3 regions of the Pseudomonas sp. FW305-96 genome follow, and region 1 is predicted to be linked to each of the others. Evidence: predicted binding sites of a transcription regulator. Region 1 holds the regulator's gene; each other region holds the start of a gene.
The links. Region 1 encodes sigma-54, which starts transcription at its own class of promoters, with help from an activator protein. Its sites were predicted from a motif close to ANTGGCATNNANNTTGCTNT; they were not measured.

Region 1 (6,058 bases):
ATCAAGCGCCTGGGCATCCAGATGATCAGCCTCACCGGCAAACCGGACTCGCCCCTGGCCCAGGCCGCCGAGGTCAACCTCGACGCCAGCGTCGCCCAGGAAGCCTGCCCGCTCAACCTTGCGCCGACCTCCTCCACCACTGCGGCGCTGGCGCTGGGCGACGCCTTGGCCATCGCCCTGCTGGAGGCTCGCGGCTTCACCGCCGAAGACTTTGCCTTCTCCCACCCGGGCGGCGCGCTGGGCCGTCGCCTGCTGCTGAAGGTCGAGAACGTCATGCATGCCGGCGAAGAGCTGCCCGTGGTAAAGAACGGCACCCTGCTCAAGGACGCGCTGCTTGAAATGTCTCGCAAAGGTTTGGGCATGACCGTGGTGCTGGGTAACGACGGCAAGCTGGCCGGCGTCTTCACCGACGGTGACCTGCGCCGCAGCCTGGACCGCAACATCGACGTGCACAAGACGCTCATCGACGAAGTCATGACCGTGCACGGCAAGACCGCCCGCGCCGAGATGCTCGCCGCCGAGGCACTGAAGATCATGGAAGACCACAAGATCAGCGCGCTGGTGGTTGTCGATCAGGACGACCGCCCGACCGGCGCCCTGAACATGCACGACCTGCTGCGCGCCGGAGTGATGTAAATGACCCAGGACCTGATGCAACGCGCCAAGACTATCAAGCTGGCGGTGTTCGACGTTGACGGCGTGCTCACCGATGGCCGCCTGTACTTCCTCGAGGACGGCAGCGAGTTCAAGACCTTCAACACCCTCGACGGCCACGGCATCAAGATGCTCATGGCCTCGGGCGTGACCACCGCGATCATCAGCGGGCGCAAGACCCCTGTGGTCGAGCGCCGGGCGAAGAACCTTGGTATCCCGCACCTGTTCCAGGGCCGCGAGGACAAACTGGTGGTGCTGGACGGCCTGCTCGCCGAACTCAATCTAAGCTATGAACAGGTCGCCTACCTCGGCGACGATCTGCCCGACTTGCCGGTGATCCGCCGCGTCGGCCTGGGCATGGCGGTGCAGAATGCCGCGGCCTTCGTTCGCCAGCATGCCCACGGCGTTACCCAGGCCCGCGGCGGCGAAGGCGCCGCCCGCGAGTTCTGTGAACTGATCATGCAGGCCCAGGGCACCCTGGACGCTGCCAACGCCCATTACCTCTAAGGCTGCCCATGCTCAGCAAGAAGATCAGAAATGTCGCGCTGCTAGGCGGGATCGCCGCCGTGCTGGTTGCGGTAGGCTATTGGAACATCAGCCCGGAAAGCTTCCTCGAACAGCCCCAGGCCCAGGTCGACCAGAGCGCCATCGACTACTACGCGATCAACGCCCACAGCCTGCAGTTCCTGCCCGACGGCAAGCTGCAGTACGAGATGACCGCCGCCAAGGTCGAGCACCTCAAGGCCAGCGAGGTCACCCTGGTGACCACCCCCGACCTGCATATGTACCGTGGCACCGAGTACCCCTGGCATGTGCAGAGCAAGCGCGCCGAGGTCAACCCGGACGGCACCGAGGTGGAGCTGATCGACGATGTGCGCGTGGCGCGCACCGACGAGAAGCAACGCGAAACCATCATCACCAGCACACGCATGACCGTGTTCCCGCAGAAGCAATATGCGCAGACCGAGCAAGCCGTTAGAATCGACGGCGCCGGTGGCACGACTACGGGCAAAGGAATGAAAGCGTATTTGAAAGAAGGCAGGATGGACCTGCTCTCTAACGTAAGAGGACAGTATGAGGCTCGTTAAAACCATCCCCCTTCTGCTCAGCCTGGGCGTAGCACTGGGAAGCGCGAGCGCCTTCGCCCTGCCGAACGACCGTGACCAGCCGATCCGCATCCAGGCGGACAACGCCCACCTGGACGACAAGCAGGGCGTGGCCACCTACACCGGCGACGTGATCATCACCCAGGGCTCGATGATGATCAAAGGCAACACCGTGACCATGACCCGCGCCGCCAACGGCGATATCGACGTGGTCACCTCGGTGGGCAACCTGGCCTACTTCGAGCAGCAGCAGAGCGCCGCCAAGCCCGACAAGATGAAAGGCTGGGCCGTGACCATCCAGTACCAGGCGCAGAAAGACGTGGTGATCCTCACCGACCGCGCCAAGGTCGAGAACGAAGGCAACACCACCGAAGGCGAGAAGATCGTCTACAACACCAAGACCCAGGTGGCTACCGCCGGACGCGGTGGCAACGTGACTGCACCGCGTCAGCGTATCGACATGGTCATTCAACCGAAGAAAAAGGCCGAGTAAATGGCAACCCTCAAAGCCCAGCACCTGGCCAAGAGCTACAAGGGCAGGCAAGTCGTGCGCGACGTCAGCCTGTCCATCGACAGCGGCCAGATCGTCGGCCTGCTCGGCCCCAACGGCGCCGGCAAGACCACCTGTTTCTACATGATCGTCGGCCTGGTCCAGGCCGACCAGGGCCGTGTGCTGATCGACAGCCTCGATGTCAGCCACCAGCCGATGCACGGGCGCGCCCAGGCCGGTATCGGCTACCTGCCGCAGGAAGCGTCGATCTTCCGTAAACTGTCGGTGGCCGACAACATCATGGCCATCCTCGAGACCCGCAAGGACCTCGATCGCGAAGGCCGCCGCAAGGAGCTGGAAAGCCTGCTGCAGGAGTTCCACATCAGCCATATCCGCGACAATCTGGGCATGAGCCTGTCCGGCGGCGAACGTCGCCGGGTCGAGATCGCCCGCGCCCTGGCCACCGCACCCAAGTTCATCCTGCTGGACGAACCGTTCGCCGGTGTCGACCCGATTTCCGTCGGCGACATCAAGCAGATCATCCACCACCTCAAGAACAAGGGCATCGGCGTACTGATCACCGACCACAACGTTCGCGAGACACTGGACATCTGCGAGACGGCCTACATCGTCAACGATGGCCAACTGATCGCCGAAGGCGATGCCGAGACCATCCTGGCCAACCAGTTGGTCAAGGAAGTTTACCTGGGGCACGAGTTCCGACTCTGACCACAGGCCTGCCCGGAGCACTGGCGAATGCGCCTGATCGGGGCTTAAGTTGTTACAGTGCTCTAGGCAAACGCTGCAATTTCAGGCATATAACTTGCTTAAAGTCGGCGCCCAAGCGCCCTACGTGTAGTGGATGGCGCATGCGCGCCGGCAACAAGGTATTAAGCCCCAGCCATGAAACCATCGCTCGTCCTAAAAATGGGCCAGCAACTGACGATGACACCTCAGTTGCAACAGGCCATCCGCCTGCTTCAGCTCTCCACCCTGGACCTCCAGCAGGAAATCCAGGAAGCGCTGGAGTCCAACCCGATGCTCGAACGTCAGGAAGACGGCGAGGACTTCGACAACAGCGACCCCATGGCGGACAACGCCGAGAACAAGCCGACCGCCGAAGCCCAGGACAACAGTTTCCAGGAAACCTCCAGCAGTACCACGGAAAACCTGGAGGACGGCGAATGGGCCGAGCGGATCCCCAACGAATTGCCGGTCGACACTGCCTGGGAAGACATCTACCAGACCAGCGCCAGCAGCCTGCCGAGCAACGATGACGACGAATGGGACTTCACCACCCGTACGTCGGTGGGCGAGAGCCTGCAAAGCCACCTGCTGTGGCAGCTCAACCTGGCGCCGATGTCCGACACCGACCGGCTGATCGCCGTCACCCTGATCGACAGCATCAACGCCCAGGGCTACCTGGAAGACACCCTCGAAGAAATCTGCGCCGGTTTCGACCCGGAGCTGGACATCGAGCTGGACGAGGTCGAGGCGGTGCTGCACCGCATCCAGCAGTTCGAGCCGGCCGGCATTGGCGCCCGCACCCTCGGCGAATGCCTGCTGCTGCAACTGCGCCAGCTGCCGGCCTCGACACCCTGGATGAGCGAGGCACAGCGCCTGGTCACCGACTTCATCGACCTGCTCGGCAGCCGCGACTACAGCCAGCTGATGCGCCGGATGAAGCTCAAGGAAGACGAACTGCGCCAGATCATCGAACTGGTACAGAGCCTCAACCCGCGCCCGGGCTCGCAGATCGAGTCCAGTGAACCCGAGTACGTCGTGCCCGACGTCATCGTGCGCAAGGACAGCGAACGCTGGCTGGTCGAGCTCAACCAGGAGGCGGTGCCGAAGCTGCGCGTCAATCCGCAGTACGCCGGCTTCGTCCGTCGCGCCGACACCAGCGCCGACAATACCTTCATGCGCAACCAGTTGCAGGAGGCGCGCTGGTTCATCAAGAGCCTGCAGAGCCGCAACGAGACGCTGATGAAAGTGGCGACGCAGATCGTCGAGCACCAGCGTGGCTTCCTCGACCATGGCGACGAGGCCATGAAGCCGCTGGTCCTGCATGACATCGCCGAGGCGGTGGGCATGCACGAATCGACCATTTCCCGGGTGACCACGCAGAAATACATGCACACCCCGCGCGGCATCTACGAACTGAAATACTTTTTCTCGAGCCACGTGAGCACCGCCGAAGGCGGCGAATGCTCGTCCACGGCAATCCGCGCGATCATCAAGAAACTGGTGGCTGCGGAAAATCAGAAAAAGCCATTGAGTGACAGCAAGATCGCTGGTTTACTGGAGGCACAAGGCATCCAGGTAGCCCGTCGCACCGTCGCCAAGTATCGCGAGTCGTTGGGGATCGCCCCTTCGAGCGAGCGCAAGCGGCTGATGTAGCCCCCGGATGTGCCACAGCGTTTCAGTGGCAGGTGCAACACCTGCCTCTTTATGCACGGGCAACAAAGGAGAAGCTGTATGCAAGTCAACATCAGTGGACAGCATGTAGAAGTCACCCAACCACTGCGCGATTACGTGCTCGAGAAGCTCGCCCGGGTGGAGGGTCATTTCGACAAGATCACCAACGTGACGGTGATCATGAAAGTCGAGAAGCTTCAGCAGAAGATCGAAGCCACGCTCCAGATTCCCGGCGGTGAGGTGGTTGCAAACGCCGAACACCAAGACATGTATGCAGCGATCGATGCCCTGGCCGACAAGCTCGACCGCCAACTGAAAAAACACAAGGAAAAACAGCAAAGCCTGCTGCAAGGCGCAGCCGCCCGCTGATCCCCCTCATCCATGATCCGACTTGAAACCATCCTGACCCCCGGCCGTTCCCTCGTGAACGTGCCGGGCGGCAGTAAGAAGCGCGCCCTGGAAAAGGTCGCCAACCTGATCGCCGAGCAAGTACCTGAGCTGGAGATGCAAGACGTCTTCGACAGCCTGTGGGCTCGCGAAAAACTGGGCTCCACCGGTTTTGGCAATGGCATCGCCATACCCCATTGCCGCCTGGCAGGTTGCAGCGCGCCTGTCAGCGCCCTGCTGCACCTGGACGCCCCCATTGATTACGATGCCATCGATGGCGCCCCGGTCGACCTGCTGTTTGTCCTGCTGGTCCCGGAAGCCGCCACCGACGCGCACCTTGAACTGCTGCGCCAGATCGCCAGCATGCTTGATCGCAAGGAGGTCCGCGATAGCCTGCGTGCCGCCGATAGCAGCGAGACCCTCTACCAGGTCGTCCTGGACGTACAAAACGAGCACTGAACATGCGCCTGATCATCGTCAGCGGTCGCTCCGGCTCCGGTAAGAGCACCGCCCTCGACGTGCTGGAAGACAACGGCTATTACTGCATCGACAACCTGCCTGCCGGGCTGTTGCCGCAGCTGGCTGAAAACGCCCTGATCAACACAGAGCTGTTGCAACCCAAGGTTGCGGTCTCGATCGATGCACGCAACCTGCCCAGCCATCTGTCACGCTTCCCTCAGTTGCTGGAAGAGGCACGCTCCCGGCATATTCAGTGCGACGTGCTGTATCTGGATGCCGACGAAGACACGCTGCTCAAGCGTTTTTCGGAAACCCGCCGCCGCCATCCACTGACCAACGACAGCCGTTCGCTGGCTGAGGCAATCCGGGTGGAGAGCGAGCTGCTTGGGCCGATCGCCGACCTTGCCGACCTGAAGATCGATACCACCAACCTGAACCTGTACCAGTTGCGTGACTCGATCAAGCTGCGCCTGCTCAACCAGCCCGAGCCCGGCACTGCGTTTCTCGTCGAGTCATTCGGTTTCAAGCGTGGCATGCCGGTGGA
Region 2 (6,058 bases), on a different contig from region 1:
GATCGGCGCGAACATGGCCGACTGCCACCCGATCCTGTTCCTGCGCCTGCTCGACCGCCTCAAGGCCGGTGCCAGGCTGATAGTCGTCGACCCCCGGCGCAGCGCCACCGCCGACAAGGCCGACCTGTTCCTGCAACTGCGCCCGGGTACCGATCTGGCCCTGCTCAATGGCCTGCTGCACCTGCTGCATGCCAATGGCCACACCGACGCGGACTTCATCGCCCGCCACACCGAAGGCTGGGAGGCACTGCCGGCGTTTCTCGCAGACTACCCCCCCGAACGCGTCGCGGCCATCACCGGACTGGCCGAGGCCGACATCCGCGAAGCCGCCCGCCTGATCGGCGAGGCGGGCGAATGGATGAGCTGCTGGACCATGGGCCTGAACCAGAGCATCCACGGCACCTGGCACAGCAATGCCCTGTGCAACCTGCACCTGGCCACCGGCGCCATCTGCCGCCCCGGCAGCGGGCCGTTCTCGCTGACCGGCCAACCCAATGCCATGGGCGGCCGCGAGATGGGTTACATGGGGCCGGGCCTGCCGGGCCAGCGTTCGGCGCAGGTGGCAGCCGACCGCGCCTTCGTCGAAGCGCAATGGCAACTGCCCCCCGGCACCCTGCGCGACGAAGGGGGCGAAGGCACCGTGGCACTGTTCGAGCAGCTCAAGCATGGCGAGGTGAAAGCCTGCTGGATCATCTGCAGCAACCCGGTGGCCAGCGTCGCCAACCGCCAGCAGGTGATCGACGGCCTGCGCCAGGCACAGCTGGTGATCAGCCAGGACGCCTTCCTCGACACCGAGACCAACCGCTACGCCGACATCCTGCTGCCGGCGTCATTGTGGGCCGAGGGCGAAGGGGTGATGATCAACAGCGAGCGCAACCTGACCTTGATGCCCCGCGCCGTCGAGGCGCCCGGCGAAAGCCTCGAGGACTGGCGCCTGATCGCGCGCATCGCCTGTGCCCTGGGTTATGCGCACGCCTTCGACTACCCCGACGCCGAAGCGGTGTTCGATGAGATCCGCCGCTTCCACAACCCGGACACCGGCTACGACCTGCGCGGCATCGACTATGCCGGCCTGCGCCAGGGCCCGCGGCAGTGGCCAAGCGCGCCGGGGCGCAAGGACGCTCGCAGCCCCCAGCGCTATGTCGCGCCAGACGCCCCACAGACGCCGGTGTTTCCGACGCCCACCGGCAAGGCCCGGTTCTTCGCCCGCCCCTGGCTGCCGCCGGCGGAGCTGCCCGACGATGCCTTCCCCTTCGTGCTCAACACCGGCCGCGTGCAGCACCAGTGGCACACGCTGACCAAGACTGGCCAGGTACCCAGCCTCAACAAGCTGGAGCCCGGTCCCTTTGTCGAGATCCACCCCGACGACGCCCGGCGCCTGGGTATCGCGGACAAGGACCAGGTGGCGATCCGTTCGCGCCGCGGCCAGGCCGTGCTGCCGGCGCGACTCAGCGAGCGGGTGCTGCCGGGCAACTGTTTCGCCCCGTTTCACTGGAACGATCTGTACGGCGAGCAACTGGCAATCAACGCGGTGACCTGCGACGCGGTGGACCCGACTTCGCTGCAGCCGGCCCTCAAGCACTGTGCCGTGGCCCTGGAACGGGTCGCCGGCGAGCGCATCGACACCCTTGAACTGACGCTTCCCCCGGCCCCCATCGCCATGCCCACCGCCACCCTGTCCCGCCTGCTCGGCCTAGAGACATTGCCGGCTCCGATCCTGGCCGAGCAAGAACGCCATTACCTGCAAGGTTTCCTGCTCGGCCTGAGCCAGGCCCGCACCGAAAACGTGCCTTGCCTGCCGCCCGATGCGCCCCTGGCGCCGGAGCGACGCCTGTTCGTCAACGGCCTGCTGGCCGGCCTGTTCGCCCGGCCCGCGCCGGCGTCGCAAGCAGCGCTCGAAAGCCCTCGTCACCACGTGCTGTGGGCCTCGCAGACCGGCAATGGCGAGCACCTCGCCGAACGCTGCGCCCAGCACCTGCGCGACGCGGGGCTGGTGGTCGCGCTCAGTTGCATGGAGGAGGTGCGCCCATCCCAACTGCGAGGCGCCGCCAGCCTGCTGCTGATCGCCAGCACCTTCGGCGACGGCGATGCGCCGGACAGCGGCGCCACGTTCTGGCGAGCCCTGCAGGACGAAGAAGGCGCCAGCTGTGCCACGCTGCCCTACGCCGTGCTGGCCCTGGGGGATTCGAGCTACGACCAGTTCTGCGGCTTCGGTCGCAAGCTCGACCAACGCCTGGCCGAGCTGGGGGCCCGGCGTCTGCTGGCCCGGGTCGACTGCGAGCCGGATTGCGAAGCGGCCTTCGGCGCCTGGCTCGATGCCCTGCTGCCCAAGCTTGGCAGTACCCCGACGGCTACCACCACCGCGTCGGCCACCGCCCGCGGCAAACACCAGCCCTGGCCTGCCACCTTGCGGGAGAACCGCCTCCTCAGCGGCCCGGATTCAACCAAGGAGACTCGCCAACTGGTCTTCGACCTGTCCGGCAGCGACCTGCGCTATCAACCCGGCGATGCCCTGGGCGTATGGCCGCGCAATTGCCCGGGCCTGGTCGACGAGCTGCTGATGCTGATGCAGCTGGACGGCCAGGCCGAGATCGAACTCGAGGGCCATGCCCCAATGCCCCTGCGAACCGCGCTTGAGCGGCACCTGGACATCACCCAGGTCAGCCGCCAGCAACTCGAAGTCTTCAGCCAGCACGCCAGCGGCTTGCAACGCCTGCTGCTGCCAGCATGCAAGGACGAACTCAAGGAATGGCTGTGGGGCCGCCAGTTGGCCGACGTGCTGCGCGAGTACCCCCAGGCCATGCCGCTGGGCAACTGGTTGTCGCTGCTGAAACCCTTGCAGCCGCGCCTGTACTCGATCAGCTCCAGCCCCCGGGCTCATCCCGGCCAGGTACACCTGACCGTCTCCATCGTGCGCCATGGCGAGCGCAAGGGCGTCTGTTCGAGCTTCCTCGCGGACCGGGCAGCGGCGCTGGAGGTGGGGGTATTTGCGCAGCCATCGAAACATTTCCACCTGCCCGAGGACGACGGGGTGCCTATCGTCATGATCGGCCCCGGTACCGGTATCGCCCCCTTCCGCGCCTTCCTCGAAGAGCGCGAACTACGTGGGGCCCCAGGGCGCAACTGGCTGTTCTTCGGCGAACAGCATGCCGCCTGCGATTTCTACTACCGCGAACAATTGCAGGCCTGGGAGGCCTGCGGGCATGTGCGCCTGAGCACGGCGTTCTCCCGTGACCAGGTGGAAAAAGTCTATGTGCAGCATCGCCTGCTGGAACACGGCGCCGAGCTGTGGCAATGGCTGCAGGCGGGTGCCCATGTGTATGTGTGTGGCGATGCCCGGCATATGGCCCGGGATGTGGACACGGCCTTGCGCCAGCTCGTGGCGGAGCACGGCGGCCTGGACGAGACCACAGCTGCGGCGTATGTCGAGGGGTTGGGGCGGGACAAGCGCTACCTGCGGGATGTGTATTGATGCACCACGCTGGTGAGGCTTGCACCTTTGTTGTGCCCCGAACGGCCTCATCGCCGGCAAGCCGGCTCCCACAAGGATACGCCGCATACGGGCCCGCAGCCCGGTGGGAGCCGGCTTTCCGGCGGTGAGTCCCGTGAAGGCTACCGATGAGTGGCCGCTTGGCACACTCCCTGCTTTTCAACGAAGTACAACAGCCCCTCGATCAACGGCGATCGTCCAGGGGCCTGACACTGATGAGTACAGGCAAAGGCGCCTGGAGCTTCGGCTCCAGGCGCCTTTTTCGTTTTTCCGTGATCGAGGATCGGCTATGCAGGCAACAGCGAACGAAGCACAACGAGCGCGACTGGTCATCGTCGGCAACGGCATGGTCGGCCATCACTGCGTCGAGCAACTGATCGAACGCGGCGCCAGCGCGCGCTTCGAGCTGCACGTGTTCGCCGAGGAGCGCCAGCGCGCCTACGACAGGGTGCACCTCTCGGAATACTTCACCGGCAGTTGCGCCGAAACCCTGGCCCTGTGCGACCGCGACTACTATGCGAGCAACGGCGTGCACCTGCACCTGGGCGAGGCGGTAGTGGATATTGATCGCGAACGCCAGGAAGTGATCACCGCCGAAGGCCGCCTCGGCTACGAACAGTTGATCCTGGCCACCGGCTCCTATCCGTTCGTGCCGCCCATCGAAGGGTCCAGCGGCAATGCGCGCCTGGTCTATCGCACCCTCGAAGACCTCGATGCGATCCGCGCCGCCGCCGGCAGCGCCCGCCGCGGCGTGGTGGTCGGCGGCGGCCTGCTCGGCCTCGAGGCCGCCAACGCCCTCAAGTCGCTAGGCCTGCAAGCGCATGTGGTGGAGTTCGCGCCGCGGCTGATGCCAGTCCAGTTGGATAGCGAGGGCGGCGCGGCGCTCAAGGCGCGCATCGAGGCGCTGGGCGTAGGCGTGCACCTGGCCCGCGCCACTCAGTCGATCAGCACAGGCGAACACTACCGCTACCGCATGAATTTCGACGGCGGCGAACACCTGGAAACCGACCTGATCGTGTTCTCCGCCGGCATCCGCCCGCAGGATGCCCTGGGCCGAACCTGCGGCCTTACAATCGCCCCCCGCGGCGGCGTGGTGATCGACGGTCAGTGCCGCTCCAGCGACCCGCGCATCTTCGCCATCGGCGAATGCGCTTCGTGGAACGGCAGCGCGTTCGGCCTGGTCGCCCCGGGATACGCCATGGCACGTAACCTGGCAGCCCTGTTGATGGGCGAGTCGGCAAGCGAGTTCAGCGGCGCCGACATGTCGACCAAGCTCAAGCTGCTGGGTGTGGATGTTGGCTCCATCGGCGATGCCCAGGGCGTCACGCCGGGGGCGCGCAGCTATCGCTTCATCGACGAAGCCACGGCCTCCTACCGGCGCCTGGTGGTCGATGCCAGCGGCAAGCGTGTGCTTGGCGCGGTGCTGGTCGGCGACAACAGCTACTACGACACCCTGCTGCAATACGCCCAGAACGGCATCAAGCTACCGGCCGACCCGGCCGCGCTGATTCTGCCCCAGGGCTGCGGCGCGCCGGCGCTGGGCGCCGATGCCTTGCCCGACAGCGCGACCATCTGCTCGTGTCACAACGTCAGCAAGAGCGCGGTGTGCGCCGCCATCGACAGTGGCTGCGGCGACCTCGCCGCCGTCAAGGCATGCACCAAGGCCGCCAGCGGTTGCGGCGGTTGCGCGGCGCTGCTCAAGCACGTGTTCGAGCACGAACTGAGCGCCCGCGGCGTGACCGTCGACAAGAGCCTGTGCGAACACTTCGCCTACACCCGCCAGGAGCTCTACGGGCTGGTGCGGGTAGAAGGCATCCGCACCTTCAACGAGCTGCTCGAACGCCATGGCAAAGGCCAGGTGGGTTGCGCCATCTGCAAGCCGGCGGTGGGCAACATCCTCGCCTCGTGCTGGAACCAGCCGATCATGGACCCGGCGCTGGTACCGCTGCAGGACACCAACGACACCTTCATGGCCAACATGCAGAAGAACGGCACCTACTCGGTGGTGCCGCGCATCCCCGGCGGCGAGATCACCCCGGAAAAACTGATCGTGATCGGCCAGGTGGCAAAGAAGTACGACCTCTATACCAAGATCACCGGCGGCCAGCGCATCGACCTGTTCGGTGCCCAGTTGCACGAACTGCCGCTGATCTGGGGCGAGCTGATCGCCGCCGGCTTCGAGACCGGGCACGCCTACGGCAAGTCGACGCGCACGGTGAAATCCTGCGTCGGCAGCACCTGGTGCCGCTATGGCGTGCAGGACAGCGTGGCCATGGCGCTGCGCCTGGAGGACCGCTACAAGGGCCTGCGCGCGCCGCACAAGCTCAAGTTCGCGGTGTCTGGCTGCACCCGCGAATGCGCCGAGGCGCAAAGCAAGGACATTGGCGTGATCGCCACCGACAAGGGCTGGAATCTCTACGTGTGCGGCAATGGCGGCATGCGCCCACGCCACGCCGAACTGTTCGCCACCGACCTGGACGACGAGACCTTGGTGCGCCTGATCGACCGCGTGCTGATGTTCTACATCCGCACCGCCGACAAACTGCAGCGCACCTCGGTGTGGCGCGA
Region 3 (6,058 bases), on a different contig from region 1:
CCAGGGTGTACATGGTCCATTCGTTCTGACCTGTCTTGCGGTAGAACTGCTCCATGACGTGCTCGTTACCCTGGCTGTCATAGACCTTGGTAGGGAACGATTTGGTGTAGGTGCTCTGATCGGTCGGGTTGAACGGCTTGTTCGGGATCATCGTGCCGGAACCATCATCGATTTCCAGCGGAATATCGGGGGCCGAGGAGTTCAGGTTGATGCCCTGCTCGATCAGCGTGGTGGCCTTCGGCGCCAGCGCCGAAGTGTCGATCCGCAGGTCGGTCAGCACACCCTTGACGATCTTGCCGTTCTCATCGGTGCTGTAACCGCGCAGGTTCAGGCCATCGGAGGTGACCACATAGCCATCCTTGTTGGTCTGGAACGCACCTGCCCGGGTGTAGGTCATTGAGCCGTTGTCGGACAGCACGAAGTAACCCTGCCCCTGGATACCCATGTCCAGCACGTTGCCGGTGTTGTTGACATCACCCTGGCCGAACTGCTGGGAAACCGAGGCCAGGCGCACGCCGTTGCCGATCTGGTTCTTGCCCACGCCCAGGCGGTTGGAGCCTGCATAAACGTCGGCGAACTCGGCACGCGACGACTTGAAGCCGACGGTGTTGACGTTGGCAATGTTGTTGCCGGTAACGTCCAGTTGCTTGTTGGCTGCGTAAAGACCGCTAAGGCCGATATTGAAAGACATGCATTCACTCCTTCTGCCGATCTAGCGGCCTTAGATTCCAATAGATTGTACTTTCGAGACGCCGATCTTCTGGCCGCCTGCCACGGTGAGCATCATCTCGCTACCGCCCTGGAAGCTGACGCTGGTGATCTTGGCCGGCAGCAGGGTGTACATGGTCTGCGCCTTGCCATCGACCGTCGTGGTGGCGGTGAAGGTGTACTGGCCAGGGTCGACCTTCTCACCCTTCTCGTTGGTGCCGTCCCAGATGAAGTCGGCGGTGCCTTTGGCCTGTTCGCCCAGGCTGATGGTCTTGACCACCTTGCCGTCCTTGTCCTTGATCTCGACCTTGCCGTCGGTGATGTTCTGCGGCACGACAACTTGACCGGTGAAGCTGGCGGTGGTGTCGACCATCGCCTTGTCGGTGTCCAGGATCACCGAGCGCCCCACCAGCGTGGTGGCCTGCAGCGCCTGACTCGACGCTATGCCGCCAATGATATTGTTGACCGAGCCGTTCAGGGTCTGGATACCTTCCAGGCTGCTGAACTGGGCCAACTGCGCAATGAATTCGCCGTTATCCTGCGGATCCAGCGGGTTCTGGTGCTGCATCTGGGTAACCAGCAGCTTGAGGAACGCATCCTTGCCCAGCGCGTTCTTGTCGACGGGCTCGGTGGTGGTTTTCTTGGTACCGGTGCTGACCCCGGACGCGTTGAGTACGTCGTTCAGGTTCACGCCACTGTTGGTGTTGGTCACTGCCATGGTCCGGATTCCTTATCACTGACCCAGGGTCAGTACTTTCTGCATCATGGTCTTGGCGGTGTTCATCAGTTCGGCGTTGGTCTGGAACGCGCGGCTGGCAGAGATCATGTCAGCCATCTCCTCAACCACGTTGACGTTCGGGTAGTAGACATAGCCATCCTTGTTCGCCGCCGGGTGGCTTGGCTCGTAGCGGGCTTCGAGATTGCTCTGATCCTCGATGATGCCCTTGACCTCGACCCCCTGCCCGGCCTGGCCCTGATCTTCGAACAGCGATTGGCCGGCGCCGGCCTGGGCCTGCTGGAAGGTGGTGGCGAATACCGGGTGGCGCGCACGGTAGGTCTGGTCGATGCTCGACGACACGGTCTCGGCGTTGGCGATGTTCGACGCAACGGTGTTCAGACGCGTGTTCTGCGCGCTCATGCCGCTACCGGCAATATTGAAGACACTGGCAAGAGACATGGTCACTCTCCACGCAGGGCCGATACCAGCCCTTTGAATTTACTGTTGAGCAGGGTGAAGCTGGCCTGGAAGCCAACGGCGTTTTCCGCGTAGTTCGATTGTTCCAGGTGCGCGTCCACGGTGTTCTGGTCGATCGACGGCTGCATCGGCGTGCGGTACTTCAGCGTATCGTCCATCATGGCCAGGCCTTCGGCCTCGATATGACGGCTGTCGGTACGCTCCAGGGCGATGCGTCCCTTCTGCTGCTTGTCGGACTCGGCAGCGAGCACGGACGAGAAGTCCATGTCACGCGCCTTGTAGTTGGGCGTGTCGGCGTTGGCGATGTTGTTGGCCAGCACTTCGGCACGCTGAGCGCGAAAGCCCAGTGCCTTTTCGTGAATGCCAAGCGCCTTGTCGAAGCTGATGCTCATGTCGGGGACCTTTGAAGGTGACCAGAGTTCGTTTGCTATGGCTTTAGCAAGCCCTGTGCCAACCATCTTAAACCCCATGAGTATGGGGGTTTCGCCTGTTTCATGCCGCGCCTTATGCCAGAAAAGCGGCAATGTACTTCCGCCTTGAGCTACCCAGGCGGCAATCGACAGGCGGCAAAAGCGGCAAACCAAAAAATTGACGTCATAACAAACATGTCAATTGGCCACCAATCGGGTAGCATCCGCGTCCCGCGCGCCATCGCCATCCACGCCACCACGGACGCCAGCAACCGACCGGCGGTGCTGGCCGGCATCGACAACCAAGGACAGATCTTCGCCGGCGACCAAGGCGCGCAAGGCATCGTGCTGGATGGCGCGAGCATCTTCGACAGCCTGGGGCGCTACATCGACAACAGTGGCAGGATCGTAGCGGCCGACACTGCCATCCGCATTGGCAACACCACCCATGATGGCCCTGGCGTGCCGCCCTGGCAGAAGGCCAACGGCGACCTGAACATCTTCAACAACGGCGAGATCTGGGGCAACGTCGCCATCAATGCCACCGGCAGCAATCGCCCTGTCGAGTTGATCATGCGCAAAGGCAGCATGATCCCAGGCGACCTCCTTGGCCTGGCCAACATCGAAGTCGAAGGTGACAGCGCCTACGGGGTTGCCTATGGCGGGCGCGGCAGCAACAGCATCCGCCTGGCGAACAACGCTGGCTCGACGTCGGCGACCACAGCGAGCCGCCGACCACATTCAGCCTGCAGAGCCTCCACGCCACCCTCGACGGCAACCTGCGGGTAGCCGACAACTCGGCACTGGGCATGTGGCTGGCAGCCAGCACCGACCCGTCCACCGCTGTGCTCAAGGTCAGCGGTATCGCCGAATTCGGCCAGAACGCACGAAAAAAGGCCGGTATCTCGCGATACCGGCCTTTTTGTCGAGCCTCATTTGGCCTGGTAGATGATCCCCGGGCTGCACTGCACCATCTGGTAGTGGTCCGGCAGCCCGTTGAGCGCCTCGGACGCCCCGAGGAACAGATACCCCCCGGGCTTGAGCGTGGCGTGAATACGCATGAGGATGTCCTTCTTGACCTGGGCCGAGAAGTAGATCAGCACGTTGCGGCAGAACACGATGTCGAACTTGCCCAGCGGCGCATAGCTGTCGAGCAGGTTGTAGGAACGGAACTCGACGCGACTGCGGATCGGCGGCTTGATCGCCCAGCGCCCCGGCCCCTTGGTGTCGAAATAGCGCTGCAGGCGCTCCTGCGACAGGCCACGGGCAATGGCCAGGCTGTCGTACTCACCGGTCTTGCAGTTGTTGAGCATGGCACCGGACAGGTCGGTGGCGACGATCTGCGCGCCCATTTTCAACTGACCCAGGTTGGTCCGCTCGAACTCGTCGATGGCCATCGACAGCGAGTACGGCTCCTGCCCCGATGAACAGGCCGCCGACCAGATGCGCAGGCGCTGGCCCGGGTTGTTCTTGATGAATTCCGGAATCACCTTGTTCTTGAGCACCTCGAACGGGTAGGTATCGCGAAACCACAGCGTCTCGTTGGTGGTCATGGCATCGACCACCTGCTCGCGCAAGCCACCGCGTGGCTGGGTCTGGATGCGCTGCACCAGCTCGCCCAGCGACTTGATGCCCTGTTGCTCCATCAGCTTGTTGAGACGGCTGGAGACCAGGTACTGCTTATTCTCGCCCAGCAGGATGCCACAGGCTTTCTCCAGGAATACCCGGAACTGTTCGAAATCCAAATTACCCGTAGACAATGCTGCCGCCTCTTCTTAAATCGCTAGCGCCGGGGGCGAACCCCGGCCGTTTCAATGACTCGCCTTGATCCGATCGACCACGCGCTGGGCGAGGTCATCCGGCCTGAACTTGGCCAGGAAGTCATCGGCACCGACCTTCTTGACCATCGCCTGGTTGAATACCCCGGACAACGAAGTATGCAGGCAGATGTGCAGTTTTTGCATGCGCGGATCGCTGCGGATCTCCGCCGTGAGGGTATAGCCGTCCATTTCCGGCATTTCAATATCCGAGATCATCATGAGGAACTCCTCCTCCGGACGCTTGCCCTCATCCACCAGCTTGCGCAGGTAATCCAGGGCCTGGCGACCATCGTTGAGCGCCACCACCTCGACCCCCACGGTCTGCAGGCATCGACTCACCTGCTTGCGCGCCACCGACGAATCATCGACGGTCAATACCCGCAGCATCACCGCCTTGTCCTGTACCTCGGCATCGATCACACCTTCCGACACCGACTCGGAAGATGGCGCCACCTCGGCCAGCACCTTCTCCACATCGATGATCTCGACCATGCGGTTGTCGACGCGCGTCACGGCAGTCAGGTAGTGATCGCGCCCGGTACCCTTGGGTGGCGGATGGATCTCTTCCCAGTTCATGTTGACGATGCGCTCGACCGAGTGCACCAGGAAGCCCTGGGTCTTGGTGTTGTACTCGGTGATGATGACGAAACTCTTGCGTGTTTCTTCCTTCAGCCCTGGCAGACCGGTCGCCATCGACAGGTCGAGGATCGGGATCGTCGCCCCGCGTATGTTGGCCACGCCGCGCACCACCGGATGGGATTTGGGCAGCAGCGTCAGGTCGGGGCACTGCAGCACTTCCCGGACCTTGAAAACATTGATGCCGTAGAGCTGGTCGCCATTGAGGCGAAACAACAGCAGCTCCAGGCGATTCTGCCCCACCAGCTGTGTACGCTGGTTGACCGAATCCATCACTCCAGCCATGCCGGACTCCTTCAACGATTACCCTGTGCAGCAAGTCGGCACGGGCTTTGCTTTTTTGAGCGTCATGCATACGAAAACGACATTTTTCCGACGACTGACGCGCCTGCTGACCGGCCCCCTGGCTGTGCTGTGCCTGGTAGCACCCGGCGCGCGTACGCTGGCGGACTCTTTTACCTTGCCTGAACAGCTTATCGGTGTCACTCAAGGCTTTCTTGAATTCACCGTCGAAGATTATCTGGCAACCACCCAGACTCAGGGCCGCTACGAGATCGAAGTCAACAAGCTTGACCCGCGCCTGCGCATGCCGCTGTGCAGCCAACAGTTGGATGCCTCACTGGAAGGCTCGACCCCGCTGGGCCGGGTAACAGTGAGGGTGCGTTGCGACGGTGCCGCGCCCTGGACCGTATTCGTGCCCGCCCAGGTGCGCCTGCTGCGCGATGTCGTGGTAATGACCCGGCCACTGAAACGCGAAAGCATCATCGATGAAAGCGATGTGGCCCTGCGCGAGCGCGATGTAGGCACCCTGGGCCCCGGCTACCTGACCCTGCTGGAGCAGGCCGTGGGCATGAAACTGCTGCGCCCTACGGTACTTGACCAGGTTTTGACCCAACAGCACCTGGAACAGGCCGAAGTGGTGCGCAAAGGCGACCACGTAGTGATCATCGCCCGCAGTGGCAACCTGAGTGTGCGCATGCCGGGCGAAGCCCTCGACAAGGGCGGGATGCAAGCGCAGATCCGCGTGCGCAACCTCAATTCCAAACGGGTGATCAAGGCCCGGGTAACCGGTGCCGGGCAAGTCGAGGTCGCCATGTAACCTACCCTGCGTCAGGATTTCGACAGAGGGGTGGCGGTGTGCAACCTCGGCCCCTAAACTCTGTCAGATATCGGGATACGCAAGCCAGCTTCAGGCCGTGTTGCATTCGTGCCTAAAGTTTTTTTCGGTTTGGTCGAAAACAAGGCATGCGTCCTAATTCCCAGGGGTTTTGATCATGGTCATCGACTTC

Region 2: a site for sigma-54 is predicted at 3,630-3,649, ahead of nirB (nitrite reductase large subunit NirB). Genes of this name have one in related genera too.
Region 3: a site for sigma-54 is predicted at 2,339-2,358, ahead of flgB (flagellar basal body rod protein FlgB). Genes of this name have one in related genera too.

The regions. Positions count from the first base shown of each region.
Region 1 covers NZ_JBYSYW010000016.1:103,484-109,541, reverse strand. The annotation lists gene AC3WL2_RS14500 (KpsF/GutQ family sugar-phosphate isomerase) at 1-636, shown strand, start outside; gene AC3WL2_RS14495 (KdsC family phosphatase) at 637-1,161, shown strand; gene lptC (LPS export ABC transporter periplasmic protein LptC) at 1,170-1,742, shown strand; gene lptA (lipopolysaccharide transport periplasmic protein LptA) at 1,729-2,253, shown strand; gene lptB (LPS export ABC transporter ATP-binding protein) at 2,254-2,979, shown strand; gene AC3WL2_RS14475 (RNA polymerase factor sigma-54) at 3,154-4,650, shown strand; gene hpf (ribosome hibernation-promoting factor, HPF/YfiA family) at 4,729-5,037, shown strand; gene ptsN (PTS IIA-like nitrogen regulatory protein PtsN) at 5,050-5,514, shown strand; gene rapZ (RNase adapter RapZ) at 5,517-6,058, shown strand, end outside.
Region 2 covers NZ_JBYSYW010000002.1:29,371-35,428, reverse strand. The annotation lists gene AC3WL2_RS01520 (bifunctional nitrate reductase/sulfite reductase flavoprotein subunit alpha) at 1-3,472, shown strand, start outside; gene nirB (nitrite reductase large subunit NirB) at 3,780-6,058, shown strand, end outside.
Region 3 covers NZ_JBYSYW010000020.1:56,517-62,574, reverse strand. The annotation lists gene flgE (flagellar hook protein FlgE) at 1-691, opposite strand, end outside; gene AC3WL2_RS16225 (flagellar hook assembly protein FlgD) at 722-1,426, opposite strand; gene flgC (flagellar basal body rod protein FlgC) at 1,442-1,885, opposite strand; gene flgB (flagellar basal body rod protein FlgB) at 1,888-2,295, opposite strand; gene AC3WL2_RS16210 (hypothetical protein) at 2,509-3,102, shown strand; gene cheR (protein-glutamate O-methyltransferase CheR) at 3,246-4,073, opposite strand; gene AC3WL2_RS16200 (chemotaxis protein CheV) at 4,125-5,054, opposite strand; gene flgA (flagellar basal body P-ring formation chaperone FlgA) at 5,119-5,868, shown strand; gene flgM (flagellar biosynthesis anti-sigma factor FlgM) at 6,044-6,058, shown strand, end outside.